Regions from separate parts of the Paenibacillus sp. USHLN196 genome, predicted to be linked through region 4. Evidence: riboswitches for the same ligand, from Rfam matches in the RefSeq annotation. Region 4 holds a riboswitch; each other region holds the start of a gene.
What was found. A riboswitch is a leader RNA that binds a small molecule or an ion and turns the genes downstream of it on or off. The one in region 4 is predicted to bind thiamine pyrophosphate.
Positions count from the first base shown of each region.

Region 1: another riboswitch for thiamine pyrophosphate. It lies ahead of WFI24_RS21435 (ABC transporter substrate-binding protein); the one in region 4 lies ahead of WFI24_RS03400 (ABC transporter ATP-binding protein).
Region 2: another riboswitch for thiamine pyrophosphate. It lies ahead of thiC (phosphomethylpyrimidine synthase ThiC); the one in region 4 lies ahead of WFI24_RS03400 (ABC transporter ATP-binding protein).
Region 3: another riboswitch for thiamine pyrophosphate. It lies ahead of WFI24_RS03055 (thiamine phosphate synthase); the one in region 4 lies ahead of WFI24_RS03400 (ABC transporter ATP-binding protein).

Region 1 is NZ_JBBCYH010000009.1:110,829-114,244, forward strand. It holds gene WFI24_RS21425 (ABC transporter permease) at 1-12, opposite strand, end outside; gene WFI24_RS21430 (thiamine-binding protein) at 12-302, opposite strand; gene WFI24_RS21435 (ABC transporter substrate-binding protein) at 519-1,559, opposite strand; TPP riboswitch at 1,780-1,892, opposite strand; gene WFI24_RS21440 (phospholipase D-like domain-containing protein) at 2,328-3,416, shown strand, end outside.
Region 2 is NZ_JBBCYH010000018.1:58,820-62,235, forward strand. It holds gene thiC (phosphomethylpyrimidine synthase ThiC) at 1-1,616, opposite strand, end outside; gene WFI24_RS29750 (hypothetical protein) at 1,782-1,967, shown strand; TPP riboswitch at 2,029-2,142, opposite strand; gene WFI24_RS29755 (IclR family transcriptional regulator) at 2,291-3,034, opposite strand; gene WFI24_RS29760 (alpha/beta hydrolase) at 3,394-3,416, shown strand, end outside.
Region 3 is NZ_JBBCYH010000001.1:708,184-711,599, forward strand. It holds gene thiO (glycine oxidase ThiO) at 1-646, opposite strand, end outside; gene WFI24_RS03055 (thiamine phosphate synthase) at 661-1,356, opposite strand; TPP riboswitch at 1,548-1,657, opposite strand; gene WFI24_RS03060 (ABC-F family ATP-binding cassette domain-containing protein) at 1,733-3,283, opposite strand.
Region 4 is NZ_JBBCYH010000002.1:8,550-11,965, forward strand. It holds gene WFI24_RS03395 (ABC transporter permease) at 1-514, opposite strand, end outside; gene WFI24_RS03400 (ABC transporter ATP-binding protein) at 504-1,268, opposite strand; TPP riboswitch at 1,430-1,532, opposite strand; gene WFI24_RS03405 (glycoside hydrolase family 127 protein) at 1,738-3,416, shown strand, end outside.

The DNA.
Region 1 (3,416 bases), on a different contig from region 4:
ATAGGCATGCATTAGCGATACTTCTCCGTCAGGGTATCCATGCTGAAGCCAGTAGGGCTATGGGCGATTTTGATCTGGGAGATGATGCTTGGACTGCCAGCCTCCACAAGTACCTCGTGCATTTTACGGACAACCTCCAGCAGTTCCTCCAATTCACCTTCCATCGTTGTGTCGAGTGCGTTCACCTGATATTTCAGGCCGGATTGCTGAATAACTTCAATGGCGCGATCTACGTAAGGATAAGAGTTCTCGCCATTTGGCGTTTTGGGAATAACTTGAATGCTAAGCAGTGTGCTTGCCATGATAGATCACGGCTCCTTTCGTGATAAATTGCATGAATTGAACCAGGTTTACACTTATCACTCCGATTGCAGTACCCTCTTCCGATCGCTGTTATCCCCAGATTTCTTGAATCCATTTTCAATGGGGAAATCCGGAGATAAAGGCGAACACTTTGTTTCTTCAGATGGGTTCTGCACTCTTCGTTCTTGTGTAAAAAAGTTAAACTTAAGCAATTTTTATTGGGGTAAAAACTCGTTTGTATATGCCTTGCTCACATCGATCTGTTCATCCAGCAGTTTTTTGCTAAACATCCAGTCGGTGTAATTCTGCCACACTTCCTGTTTTTGTTCTCCCCAGCGTGGGGCGTCATCTGTGTACTTTGGACTAAGCCATTTCTGGCTTGCCAGTACGAGGTCTTTATCCAGATCCGGTACGGCCTTGATCAGAATGTTGGCTGCGTCTTCGGGATGATCAATCGCATATTGATACCCTTCTGAGGTGGCTTTCAGGAATGCTTTCACCAACTCAGGGTCGTTTTGGATCGTTTGCTCGTTGGTTACGAGGACAGGCGTGTAGTAATCTAATGCTTCTGAATAATCCTTCACATATAACATGTTGATCGGTTCCCCGCGCAGTTCGGCTTCAATACCCGTCCAGGCGTAGAAAATCCACGCAAAATCAATATCCCGTTTTACTGCGGTGAAAAAGTCAGCGTCACCCATGTTAATGTTTTTCACTTTCGATACATCGGCTCCGTCGCCTTCCATAATGGATTGCATCACGGCTTCTTCCACAGGGGAACCCCAACCGCCATAGGTTTTACCTTCAAAATCTTTCGGTGATTTGATATTCCGATCCGCCGGAGCAGCGAACCCGGATGTATTATGCTGAATAACTGCTGCGATGGAGACCAATGGAACACCCTGTGTGCGGGCTTGAGTTACACTCTCCTGATAACTTACGCCAAAAGGCACTTCATTGGAGGCAACCATTGTATCTGCGCCACCGGCACCTGGTTGTACAATCTCCACGTTCAAGCCTTCGGCCTTGTAAAAACCTTGATCTACAGCCGCATACAGGCCGGTATGATTCGTATTTGGTGTCCAATCGAGCACCACTTTAATATCTTTGAGGGCGGCAGTGTCACCTTCGTTGCTGCTTTCCGTATTTGTGTTGCCGTTCTGCCCAGCTGGGGCAGCTTCTTTGCCACCACATGCGGCTACAGTCACCATAAGCACGCACAAGAGCAACAATCCCATCGTTTTACGCCATTTCATTTGTGGTTCTCTCCTTCGGTATGTCCGGCCGATTGGCACGGGGTACTCCTTGGCTTCATATCCAATCATCTTGCATAAATCGACAGATTTATACCAGTTGAGATCTGGATAACGTCACTTTTTTAGCTCTCTGGCTATATAAAAGAACATTAAAAAAGCGCCCCGTATTCCGGGACGCGTGCAGGCGTTAGAGAGGTGGCGTTCAGCCATAGGGCTGTGCCATTTCGATATACTCCGATTCCTACGCTGGCATGATCCAGATCAGGTCTAAGGGTTAGTATCTTGGTGGGATACACTCTCAGCCGGCCAATTCCGACTCCCCTGGGAAACTATGAAGTTACGGGCATTACTAGGTGTAATTATAGGCCAGCGGGTGGAACGTGTCCAGTCAGGAACTGGATGGGGACACGTATGAACTTATCAAACAGGTCGTTATACATATGTATATCAGCCTGTTTAGATGTGTTATTTTCAATAATTATCGTGGCGAATCATATAAGGCAATCTGGCTGAGTGCAAAAGCATCGGATAGTGGGCCATAGCCTAAGTGCTGAAGATCTGGAAGGCTCCCCACAAATACTTGGATCAAATCCGATGTTTGATATCTCGTCGCATCAGGGCTACTTTCCCTATTTCAGCGATCAGCTTTTGATCGTTTGACCTTGCCCGGAGACGCTAGCTTCATTTAAACAACATAATTTAGATACAAAAGGAGATAGTACTGCTATACAAATAATTACTTTTTACATAAAAATGGGGGCGTACTGAATGATCCTTAAAACCATATTCGCAATTATTCTGTCCTATTGTGTCTACGTTTTTTTCACAGCTTACCTTTTATTTTTAGTTCCGTCTCCATCTACTATTGAAAATACGGATATGCAAAAATTGTTAACAGCAGGAAGTACGACAGATCGCGTACTGCTCTTGGAGGACGGCTTTCAATCCGGTCAGGTGAGAATCCAGACCATTCGAGAGGCGAAAACAAGCATCGACCTGGCTTATTACTCCATCCAAAAAGGAAAAACATCTCAACTCTTTTTTGCTGCTTTATTCGATGCGGCTGATCGGGGTGTTCATGTTCGAATCATTTTAGACGGGATTTTTCACAACATGCGCGGAGAATTGCGTGATATTCCAGATGCCATTGCAGCTCACCCCAATGTGGAGTTAAGGTATTATGAACCACTCAACATAGTTATGCCATGGACATGGCATAACCGTCTGCATGACAAGATCTTTCTTGTCGACAACACATATGGCATCATTGGCGGCCAAAATATTGGTGATAGATACATGGCATTGCAACCCAAAAAAGACTATGTATTCGATCGGGATGTCCTTGTTTACAATCCAAACCATAATAAAAACAGCACGGTTGTTGAAATGAAAAAATATATAGATCGGTTATGGGAACATCCATTCACCAAACCAGAAAAACATGCCAAACGTCAGCATCATACAAAGGGGTTACAAGAGCTGGCTCAGCTGGCTGAGTTATATAAAAAAGCTCAGGCTGAGAGCGATCCTTTTGTTAAAGTGTTGCCGAAGGAATGGGCTCAAGGGGCTCTTCGTTCCGACCACGTCGCTTTCATTCACAATCCAATCCAGAGGCTGTATAAAGACCCGACCATGTGGAGAGCATTTGTTCATTTCGCCAATCAAGCAAAGTCGAAAGTGTACCTTCAGACGCCATATGCCATTCCTACCAAGAAAATGAAGAAAGCCGTACATCTGTCGATGAATCCAAAAGCAGAATGGGTCATGTTAACCAATTCAATCCAGCAGACCCCTAACCCTTTGGCTTTCGCGGGATACTTAAGCTCTAAGAAACGGTTGCTTGATACCAATCTGGCC
Region 2 (3,416 bases), on a different contig from region 4:
GCTGGCAGCGTCTCATCATGGTACGAAAGCGCACGTTCCGGGTCCAGCGACAGGTTGAACTGGTCCCGCCAGCGGAACTCGAACCGCGCTTTGGACAATGCGTCATCCCGACGCTGAGCACGTGGATGGCCTTTTGCCAGATCAGCTGCATGGGCTGCAATCTTGTAGGCAATAACCCCTTCTCGTACATCATCCTTATTAGGCAAGCCCAGATGTTCTTTTGGCGTAACGTAACAGAGCATGGATGTGCCGAACCAGCCAATCATGGCCGCCCCAATGGCAGACGTAATGTGATCGTATCCCGGGGCAATATCGGTCGTCAGCGGCCCCAGCGTATAGAACGGTGCTTCCTGACAGATCTCCATCTGCAAGTCCACATTCTCCTTGATCTTGTGCATCGGCACGTGACCCGGGCCTTCAATCATCACCTGCACGTCGTGCTTCCACGCGATCTGTGTCAGTTCTCCAAGCGTCGCGAGTTCCGCCATCTGAGCTTCATCGTTGGCATCGTAGATACTGCCTGGACGAAGTCCATCTCCCAGCGAGAACGCAACATCATACCTTTTCATAATCTCGCAGATTTCTTCAAAATGGGTGTACAAAAAATTCTCCTGATGATGCGCAAGGCACCATGCTGCCATAATGGACCCACCACGAGACACGATGCCTGTCATCCGCTTGGCCGTCATCGGGATATAACGCAGCAGTACACCTGCATGAATCGTAAAGTAGTCCACGCCCTGCTCTGCCTGCTCAATTAGCGTGTCACGGTATAACTCCCAGGTCAGCGCTTCCGCTTCGCCATTCACCTTCTCCAACGCCTGATACAGCGGCACTGTACCGATTGGCACAGGTGAATTGCGGATAATCCATTCCCGGGTGGTATGAATGTCTTTGCCTGTGGACAGATCCATTACGGTATCCGATCCCCAGCGTACCGCCCAGGTCATCTTCTCGACCTCTTCCTCGATGGAAGAAGATACAGCAGAGTTGCCAATGTTGGCATTGATCTTCACATGAAAATGACGACCGATCAACATCGGCTCACTCTCCGGGTGATTGATGTTAGACGGCAGGATGGCTCTTCCACTCGCCAGCTCCTGGCGCACGAATTCCGGCTCCACGCCTTCACGAATGGCGGCAAACTCCATCTCTGCCGTAATGACTCCCTGCCTCGCATAATGCATCTGAGTCACACAGCGTCCGGACTGTGCTCGCAGCGGTTTACCACGCAATCCAGGGTACTCTTCGGCTCCAGCTCTCTTCCCTCCGGGCTTTAGTCCGTTATCCTCGGGTTTTACTGTACGGCCTTGGTAAGCCTCGACATCGCCACGCTCTGTGATCCAGCGGGTACGCAGGGCTGGTAGACCTGCACGGATATCGGCATGAAATCCGGGATCAGTCATGGGGCCGCTCGTATCGTAGACACGCAGCGGTTCGTTATGCTCCACCCCTTGGGGAGTATTCGTGTCATGAAGGGCTATTTCACGTTCAGGAACAGCAATGTCCGGCCGTGAGCCCTGAATGTAGACTTTGCGGCTGCCCGGAAAGGGTTGAACCCGTCCGGCCGCCTCTGTTTTCTTTTCCACCTGCTGACCCGTATGTTCCTGTTCCATTGCTTGTTGTCCCGTTTGATTTCCTGTACTCATGTCGCTTGTCTCCTCCTCATTGTTCGTTCGCTTGGTTTTGGGTTGGCATAGCTCGCTTACGTACCTGTCCCAAATCATGCGCAATGCAGAGAAGAAAGAGCGATCCTACGCCAGACCAGAGGAGACATCATCATGTACAGTTCAAAACAGACCGAAGACTGCCGCAGATCATGGATCTACGCAATTTTCTCTCCTTATCCAAGCCCACTTTCGCAGGTTATTGAAAAAGAGGCCCATGGAGTTCGCGCTATCGCCTGTTCCCTGTATATAAAAAAGCCGGTCCCCGAAGGAACCGACTTTGATGTCCATCACCAATAATGCACCTTCAATCAGCTCCTTAACGGAGCACTGCAAGGTTCACATCATGTGGTGGCTGTGGTCATATCGCCGATTACTTCCCTACGCTGGTATGATCCAGATCAGGTGCAAAGGGTCCGGAATCTCATGCGATTCCGTCTCAGTCCGGACAGTTCGGACTCCCCCAGTAACGTTAACAAGTTGCGGCTTACACAAGCCGCTGTTCATATTCAATGAAGCTGGCCCCGTTGGGCCGTCCATTACAGAGTAGCGCAACCGGAACATAAAAACAACCTTTATATTCCAGATTACTAACTTGATTGGTGACAGACCTTACATCAACATCAGGATAACATGAGCCCCATCTGCGTAGCCGCTTCCTTTAGCACAGGTGCGTATTCGTGCAAAGTCTCCTGCGAAAGTCGGCTGACAGGACCTGAGACCGAGAGCGCAGCTGCAATATTGCCTCTACGATCCATAATCGGCACCGATACCGCCGCAGCTCCCGGCTCACGTTCCTCGTAACTCGTCGCATATCCGTTATCCCGGATGTCTCCCATCTGCGCCAAATACACCGCTGGATCGATAAATACCGGCCATTCAGGCCCATTCATCAGTTCTTCACGGTCCTCGTCCGTCGCAAACGCCATCAAGACTTTGCTGGAAGCCCCGACAGATAGCGGGAGTCTAACGCCGACGGGGGCAACACGGCGAATGGCCTGATCACTTTGTACAGCCTGAATCCGAATCCGTTCACTGCCATCACGCAGGTACAGACTTACGGTCTCTCCCAACCGGTCTCTCAGCCGCTCCATTGCAGGCAGCAGCAAAATCGCCGGATCATCACTGCGTGACATATGGGCTGATAGCTCCCAGATTCGTATGCCAAGTCGGTACTTCTCCGTTGCCGCATCCCGGATGACAAAGCCTCGATCCTCCAGCGTAGCCATCAGGCGATGCACTGTACTTTTGTGCAAACCAATCTGACTGGCAATTTCGGTGAGTCCCAGATCACTGCGCGTGGTAAAACATAATAATATATCCAGCGCCCGTTCTACAGCCCGGACGGTTAACTTACGATCTTCCATGGCATGATGCCCTCCTCATGTTTCATCACATGAAACTTGGTTACATAAATTATATGAGAAACGGTCTCATCTGTAAACCAAAAAGAGTCAAGATCTGAATAGGCCAAGTTATAAATTTTTCCTTTTTATAAGACTAAATCCCCTGTAATTTACTCGCTAAGGGAATGTTACCCATATATCTTAAGAACTATATAACAATTGCGTAACAAATGCCCTCAATCAATTGACTTTGACTATATTGGAACATACGATAAAGATATATTACTTTAAGATATCGCTCTGAAGCAGGTTCTGAAATAGACGTAATTCTCTTTTCATGTCGTTGTTATCTTCAACTGAACTTCAAAGGAGGGGCATTCATGTATCCAACATCCCAGAGCGA
Region 3 (3,416 bases), on a different contig from region 4:
TTGCTCGCACGCGTATATCCTGTATCCCTTCCATCACCAGCGCTCCCATTGCTTGAGCTGATGCGGCGTATGCCTTTGTTAGATGGACAGGAAGAATCTCACTCTCGCAAGGCCTGTAGTAGGCTCCATACGTCTCTCTGTTAAGCCATGATGCCTCCTGTTGCACAGTGTAACGATCCCACCATACCTCATCAGCAGGCAGAGCTGAATTTCGATTGTTCTTATAGCTGCTCACTTCACTGTATGAACGAAAAGGGGTCAGAAATCCTTGGCGCTGCAGACCAACCTCTAACCCACTAAGGGTAGCCATTAGCACCTGTTGCTCATGAAGTAACTGCCTGCTCTGCCTGGCAAGCTTAGCCATCAAAGGATGAGCAAAATCTTCACTGTCTGCTGCCAGCATTCCAGCCGCGGCGCACGAAGTTCCTCCCGCGATTGCTGAACGCTCTACCAACAGTACATCTTGTCCACGAGAGGCAAGCTCATATGCAATGGCACAACCTATGACGCCTCCACCTACAATAATGGTTTCGGCATGAATCTTATCCGATCTATACGTAATACTTTTACTTGTTGATTCCGGTTCGGACTTCAGTTGATGACTGAACTGATTTCTGTTCTGACCCGTTATGTTCTCTTTCATCATCTCATCTCCTTGATTCAGCGCCGCAGACTTTCTGTATTAACGATAGCCTGTCTTAATGATGCAGCAGCTCGATCCGGTGAATCGTTCCCCCATAAGTACGAGATCACGGCAACTCCTTGTGCTCCCGTTGAGCGGATCGCGCGAATATTCGCCGGTTCAATGCCCCCAATCGCAATGACAGGAACGGAGACACCAGAGCACACTTCAGCAAGAGCATGCAATCCTCTTGGGTCAAGGTCAGGCTTACTATTGGTTGCATAGACATGCCCGAAGAAAAGGTAATCGGCTCCCCGTTCTTCAGCGATTTTTGCCTCATCGATTGAATGAACAGATACACCCAGACGAAGTCGCTGCATATTGCTTATGACAGCAGTGTTATACTTAGGCATAGCCTCTTGCCCCCAATGCACACCGCCATAGCCTTCATTCTGTGAGGACAGTTCTGATCCATTGATAACGATACGACAAGACGGGATTCCCACACTTCGCAAACTTTCAGCCCAACCGATTTTTTCTTGCCATGTGAGTTGTTTCTCTCGTATGTGAATATAGTCCACCCACGGCCAGACGTCCTTTGCTGCTTTCACAAAAGAGGCTTGATCCCCAGCCCCCGTAGATACAACATGCAGTTCAAATGATCCGTGTACATGTTCATGAGAAATTACCGTACTGTTCATCTCCTTCCATGCGTGAATGCTATGAAAATACAAAAAAGCCACTCCCGTAGGGGAGTGGCTGCGTATTAATGATCGGAGCAGATGACTGACTGATGCATACAGTTCATTTCGTACAAAACAGCTATGGAACTTATACCCATAACTTATACAAGGAACTGCATGTTTCAATTCGCTAAGCAGACAGTTGAAATTCCTTCGAATTTCCGTTTGCTCAGGTCATTTACTGAACGCGCGCGCCACTTCCCTACGCTGGTATGATCCAGATCAGGTGCAAAGGGTCCGGAATCGCATTCTTCCATCTCAGCCGCATCGTGCGGCCCCCCTAGTGTTCATATGAAGTTGTAGTTTATGTTACCATAGACGGTTTTTTTTGTCACCGTTCAATTCTATTAAACGTTCCCTGAATCGTCTAGTTCTTCTCAGACCATTCTTCGACATTCCATGTTTTGGTAACCCAACCCTCATAGAAATCAGGTTCATGAGATACCAACAACACTGTTCCCTTGAATTCTTGCAAGGCACGCTGCAACTCGGCTTTTGCTGTGACATCCAGATGGTTCGTCGGCTCATCGAACAGAATCCAGTTGCTCTCACGCATCAAGAGCTTGCACAAACGAACCTTGGCTTGTTCTCCACCACTCAGCATGTTAAGCGGACGGGTAATATGCTCATTTTTTAATCCACAGCGAGCGAGATGCCCCCGGACTTCATTCTGTGTTAAATGTGAGAACTCATTCCAGACATCCTCAATTGGTGTGATATTCCCAGCACGAACTTCCTGCTCAAAATAGGCTGTTTCAAGATAATCTCCCAAAAAGGTCTTTCCACTGAGTGGAGATATCTTGCCCAGAATGGTTTTCAGCAGTGTCGATTTACCCACACCATTACAGCCTACGATGGCAATTTTTTCGCCACGTTCAATCGTCATCGTCATTTTAGGCAGCAAAGGATACGTATACCCGATTTCAAAATCGATACCCTCAAAGACCGTTTTGCTGCTCGCTCGGGCATCCTTGAATTTGAACGTTGGTTTAGCCGCTTCATCTGGACGATCAATACGCTCAATCCTATCCAGCTGCTTCTCCCGGCTCTTCGCTCGACCTGAGGTGGAAGCACGTGCTTTGTTCCGCTGAATGAAATCTTCCTGCTTCTTGATGTATTCTTGCTGCTTCTCGTACGCATCAATATGTTGGGCTTTATTCATATCCGCCATCTCCAGGAACTTGTTATAGTTCGCTGCATATCGCGTTAATTTGGCAAATTCCAAATGATAAATGACATTCACGACTTCATTCATGAATTCCGTATCATGGGAGATTAGAAGAAAAGCGTGCGGGTAGTCCTTCAGGTATCGTGACAGCCATTCAATATGCTCTACGTCGAGATAGTTGGTCGGCTCATCCAGCAAAAGAGCTGTAGGTTTCTCAAGCAGAAGCTTGGCAAGAAGCACCTTGGTACGTTGTCCACCACTTAGAGCAGCAACATCCCGATCAAGACCAATCGCGGACAAACCAAGACCATTGGCCATCTCTTCCACTTTTACGTCAATCAGATAGAAGTCGCCCTGCTCCAATTGTTCCTGAATATCGCCCATCTCTTCGAGCAACTGCTCCAGCTTATCTGGGTCTGCATCTGCCATCTGGTCCGTAATATTCATCATTTCTTTTTCCAATTCAAGTAACGGAAGAAATGCATCCTTAAGCACGTCACGAATGGTTTTGCCTGGCGTAAGCTTCGTGTGCTGATCCAAATATCCATAACGGACCTTAGGTGTCCATTCCACTTTTCCACTGTCTTTAAGCAATTTACCTGTAAGGATGTTCATTAGTGTGGATTTACCCACGCCATTGGCACCAACAAGTCCTACGCGCTCTCCGGCGAGTAAGCGAAACGATACATTTTTAAATAACGTGCGATCTCCAAAATTGTGACTCACGTTTTCTACTGACAATAAACTCATAAGATGAGGTTGCTCCTATCTATTAGACATTACTTTTGATATTGTTCCGAAACCCTATTCTAGCACAGGTCCCTTCTTTTCTGAAAGTAATGTAAACAGTTCAGGAACCACTTCCATGATTTTGTCATGCAGG
Region 4 (3,416 bases):
CGCCCATGGTGAGCAGCAGTTCACGCTGCTCCGGATCGCCTTGGCGGAGTCCATCGTAGGTACTGACCACAATGGGGAAGAATGCGATCAGGAACACCACGGCGACTTTACTCCACAGCGTGTAGCCGAACCACAGGATGAATACGGGGGACAAGGCAATCAGCGGTATGGTCTGACTAATCACGATGAAGGGATATAAGGCCTTTTTAATCGATCGGTTCATATGCATGCCTGTCGCCAGCATAATTCCGCTCACTATGGACAAGCCAAAACCAACAGCAACCTCCATAAAGGTAGCAGGCAGATGTAGGGTCAGCAGCAGACGACGATGCTCAACCAGTGAGCCTGCGATGGCTGTGGGTGCGGGAATGATGAAGGAAGGCACCCATCCCATACGTACAATCATTTCCCAGATCGCCAGTAATAAGAGCATGAGCATAATAAACAAACCATATTGGGAAAGCCACTTCGAACACCACGTCCAGACGCTAACCTCAGCTCTATCATTTTGCATGCAATTGTTCCTCCAGTTGTTGCCTCATCTGCACGAGAGCCGGTTCGTAGATCAGGTCCGAATGCCTTGGACGTGGCAAAGGAACCGTCATTTCCAACAGTTGCTGACTTTGACCCCCTGGAGTTAACAGAATGATGCGGTCACTTAACAGCAGGGCTTCTTCAATGTCATGTGTAATAAATAAGAAGGTTTGGCCAAAGCCCTCCCACAGCTCCAACAACCAGCGATGCATTTCGCGTTTGGTTAAGGCGTCGAGCGCACCGAAGGGCTCATCCAGCAACATGAGCTGTCCGCCTGTAAGCAAAGTACGAAGCAGTGCGACCCGCTGCCGCATGCCTCCGGATAACTCATCCGGATAGGAATGTTCATAACCTGACAGGCCGAATCTTGCTAATCCAACCATGATGTCGGCCCGCAGCTTGTCCTTGTCCTGTCGGCCTGGTGCCAGCTCGGCAGGCAGCATGCAGTTCTCCATGACGGTACGCCAGGATAACAGCAGATCTTTCTGCGGCATATAAGCGACTCGTCCGAGCCTTTGTCCTTGCGGTACATCGGCAATGTCGATGGTGCCGACGGTAGGTTCAAGCAAGCCTGCGAGCAGCTTGAAGAGCGTGCTTTTGCCTGATCCGCTGGAGCCGATGAGCGAGACAAATTCTCCTTGTTGAACCTGAAGCGACACATTGGCGAGCACGGGGGAATCCTTTTTTTCGGGAAAAGCGAAGCTTACGTTGTGAATGGTTACATGGTTGTTCATCTGATCCTCACCCCCTTGATGTCAGACTGCTGGAATAACGACGGCATCTTGTACTCCGCAAAAAGAAACAAAAAAGACCCACCCATTTCCGGAGAAATGAGTGGGTCTGTAAGTTAGATCCGCAATTTATCTTCACATATACATGATAAAATTCCGCTTACTAAAAGGCCGCTCCACTTCCCTCCGCTGGTATGATCCAGATCAGGTTCAAAGGGTCCGAATAGTCATATTCGTCTCAGCCGCAGGGCTCCCCTAGTGCAAATGTACAAGATATGCAGTTGTGTATTCAGCATATATCACTTGAACATGAACTGTAAAGAGGCAGCATGATGGAATTCTTGAGGTGGACTTGGAGTCAGAACCTGAGAGTGAGGTTGTAATCATACAAATTTCAGTTGGAAATGATGATTTCATCGACCTGTAATGATTTGTAAAATGAGGATATTGAATAGAACAAGGAGAGGTTCCGATGAGAAATAAAATAAAAGATCCGTTCTGGTCCCATTATGTTGATCTGGTACGGACCGTGGTTGTCCCCTATCAATGGGAGGCACTGAATGATCGCATCGAGGGGGCTGAACCTAGCCGGGCCATTCATAATTTTCGCATTGCTGCGGGTGAAGAAGAGGGTGAGCATTATGGCATGGTATTTCAGGACAGTGATGTGGCCAAGTGGATCGAAGCTGCGTCATACCTGCTTGCAGCCCAACCAGATCCAGAGCTGGAACGCATTGTGGATAGGGTCATCGAGACCATTGCTCAGGCTCAACAAGCTGACGGTTACTTGAATACCTACTTCACACTAAAAGAACCTGGAGCACGCTGGACGAATCTGGCGGAATGCCACGAACTGTACTGTGCAGGTCATATGATTGAAGCGGGTGTCGCTTATTATGAGGCAACGGGTAAGCGTAATCTGCTGGATGTGGTCATTCGTCTGGCCGATCATATTGGGACGGTATTCGGTACAGAACCTGGACAATTGCCTGGATATGATGGGCATCAGGAGATTGAACTGGCCCTATTCAAGCTGTATCAGACCACCGGGAAAGAGGCCTATCTGAATATGAGCCATTATTTTCTTGAGCAGCGGGGGAACAGTCCACATTATTTTGTGCAGGAATGGGAGAAGCGTGGGCGTAGTGTGCATTTTGGAGAGCTGGATATGGTTCACCGTCATAGCTACTCTCAGTCTCACCTTCCGATTCGAGCGCAGGATACAGCGGAAGGCCATGCGGTTCGCTTGGTGTATATGTGTGCTGCAGTGGCAGACGTAGCGGCAGAGACGGGAGATGAGTCGCTGAAAGAAGCATGTGAGCGATTATGGAGCAATACGGTCAACAAGAGAATGTACATTACGGGGAGCATCGGTTCATCTGCCAAAGAGGAAGCATTCACAGGGGATTATGACCTGCCGGGAGACACTGCCTATGCGGAGACCTGTGCGTCGATTGGATTGATTTTCTGGGCAAAACGCATGTTTCAGATCAAGCCGGACAGCAAGTATGCGGACGTATTGGAGCGAGCACTGTACAATACCGTAATTAGCGGCATGTCACTGGATGGACAACGCTTCTTCTATGTGAATCCGCTCGAAGCCGATCCGGAGCTGCTCAAGGTGAATCCGAATTATGCACATGTGCGGACACGTCGGCAGGGATGGTTCGGTTGCGCCTGCTGCCCACCCAATATCGCACGGTTACTGGCTTCATTGGATCAATATGTGTATACCACCGATGAGGCTGCATCCACACTGTATGTGCAATTGTATATCGGTGGCGAAGCAGCATTCACGCTGAATGGTACGGACTTTTCCGTAAATATGAACTCGACCTATACCTCCAACGGAGAAGCGGTTATCCGGATCGAGTCTGTTTCCGGGGAGGAGACAGGATTCACAATGGCATTAAGAAAACCGGATTGGTGTGTATCTCCGGAGTTGTGGATTAACGGAGAAAAGGCAGATGTAGACGACGCTATAATTGAATGCGGTTACATGAAAGTGCAACGATGCTGGCAAGCCGGAGATGAGATCAGGTTACGTTTTCCCATGGAGGTGTTACGCATGAGAGGCCATGACTACATCAGGGATACGTTTGGTAAAGTTGCCATTCAGCGCGGACCCTTTATGTATTGCCTTGAAGAAAC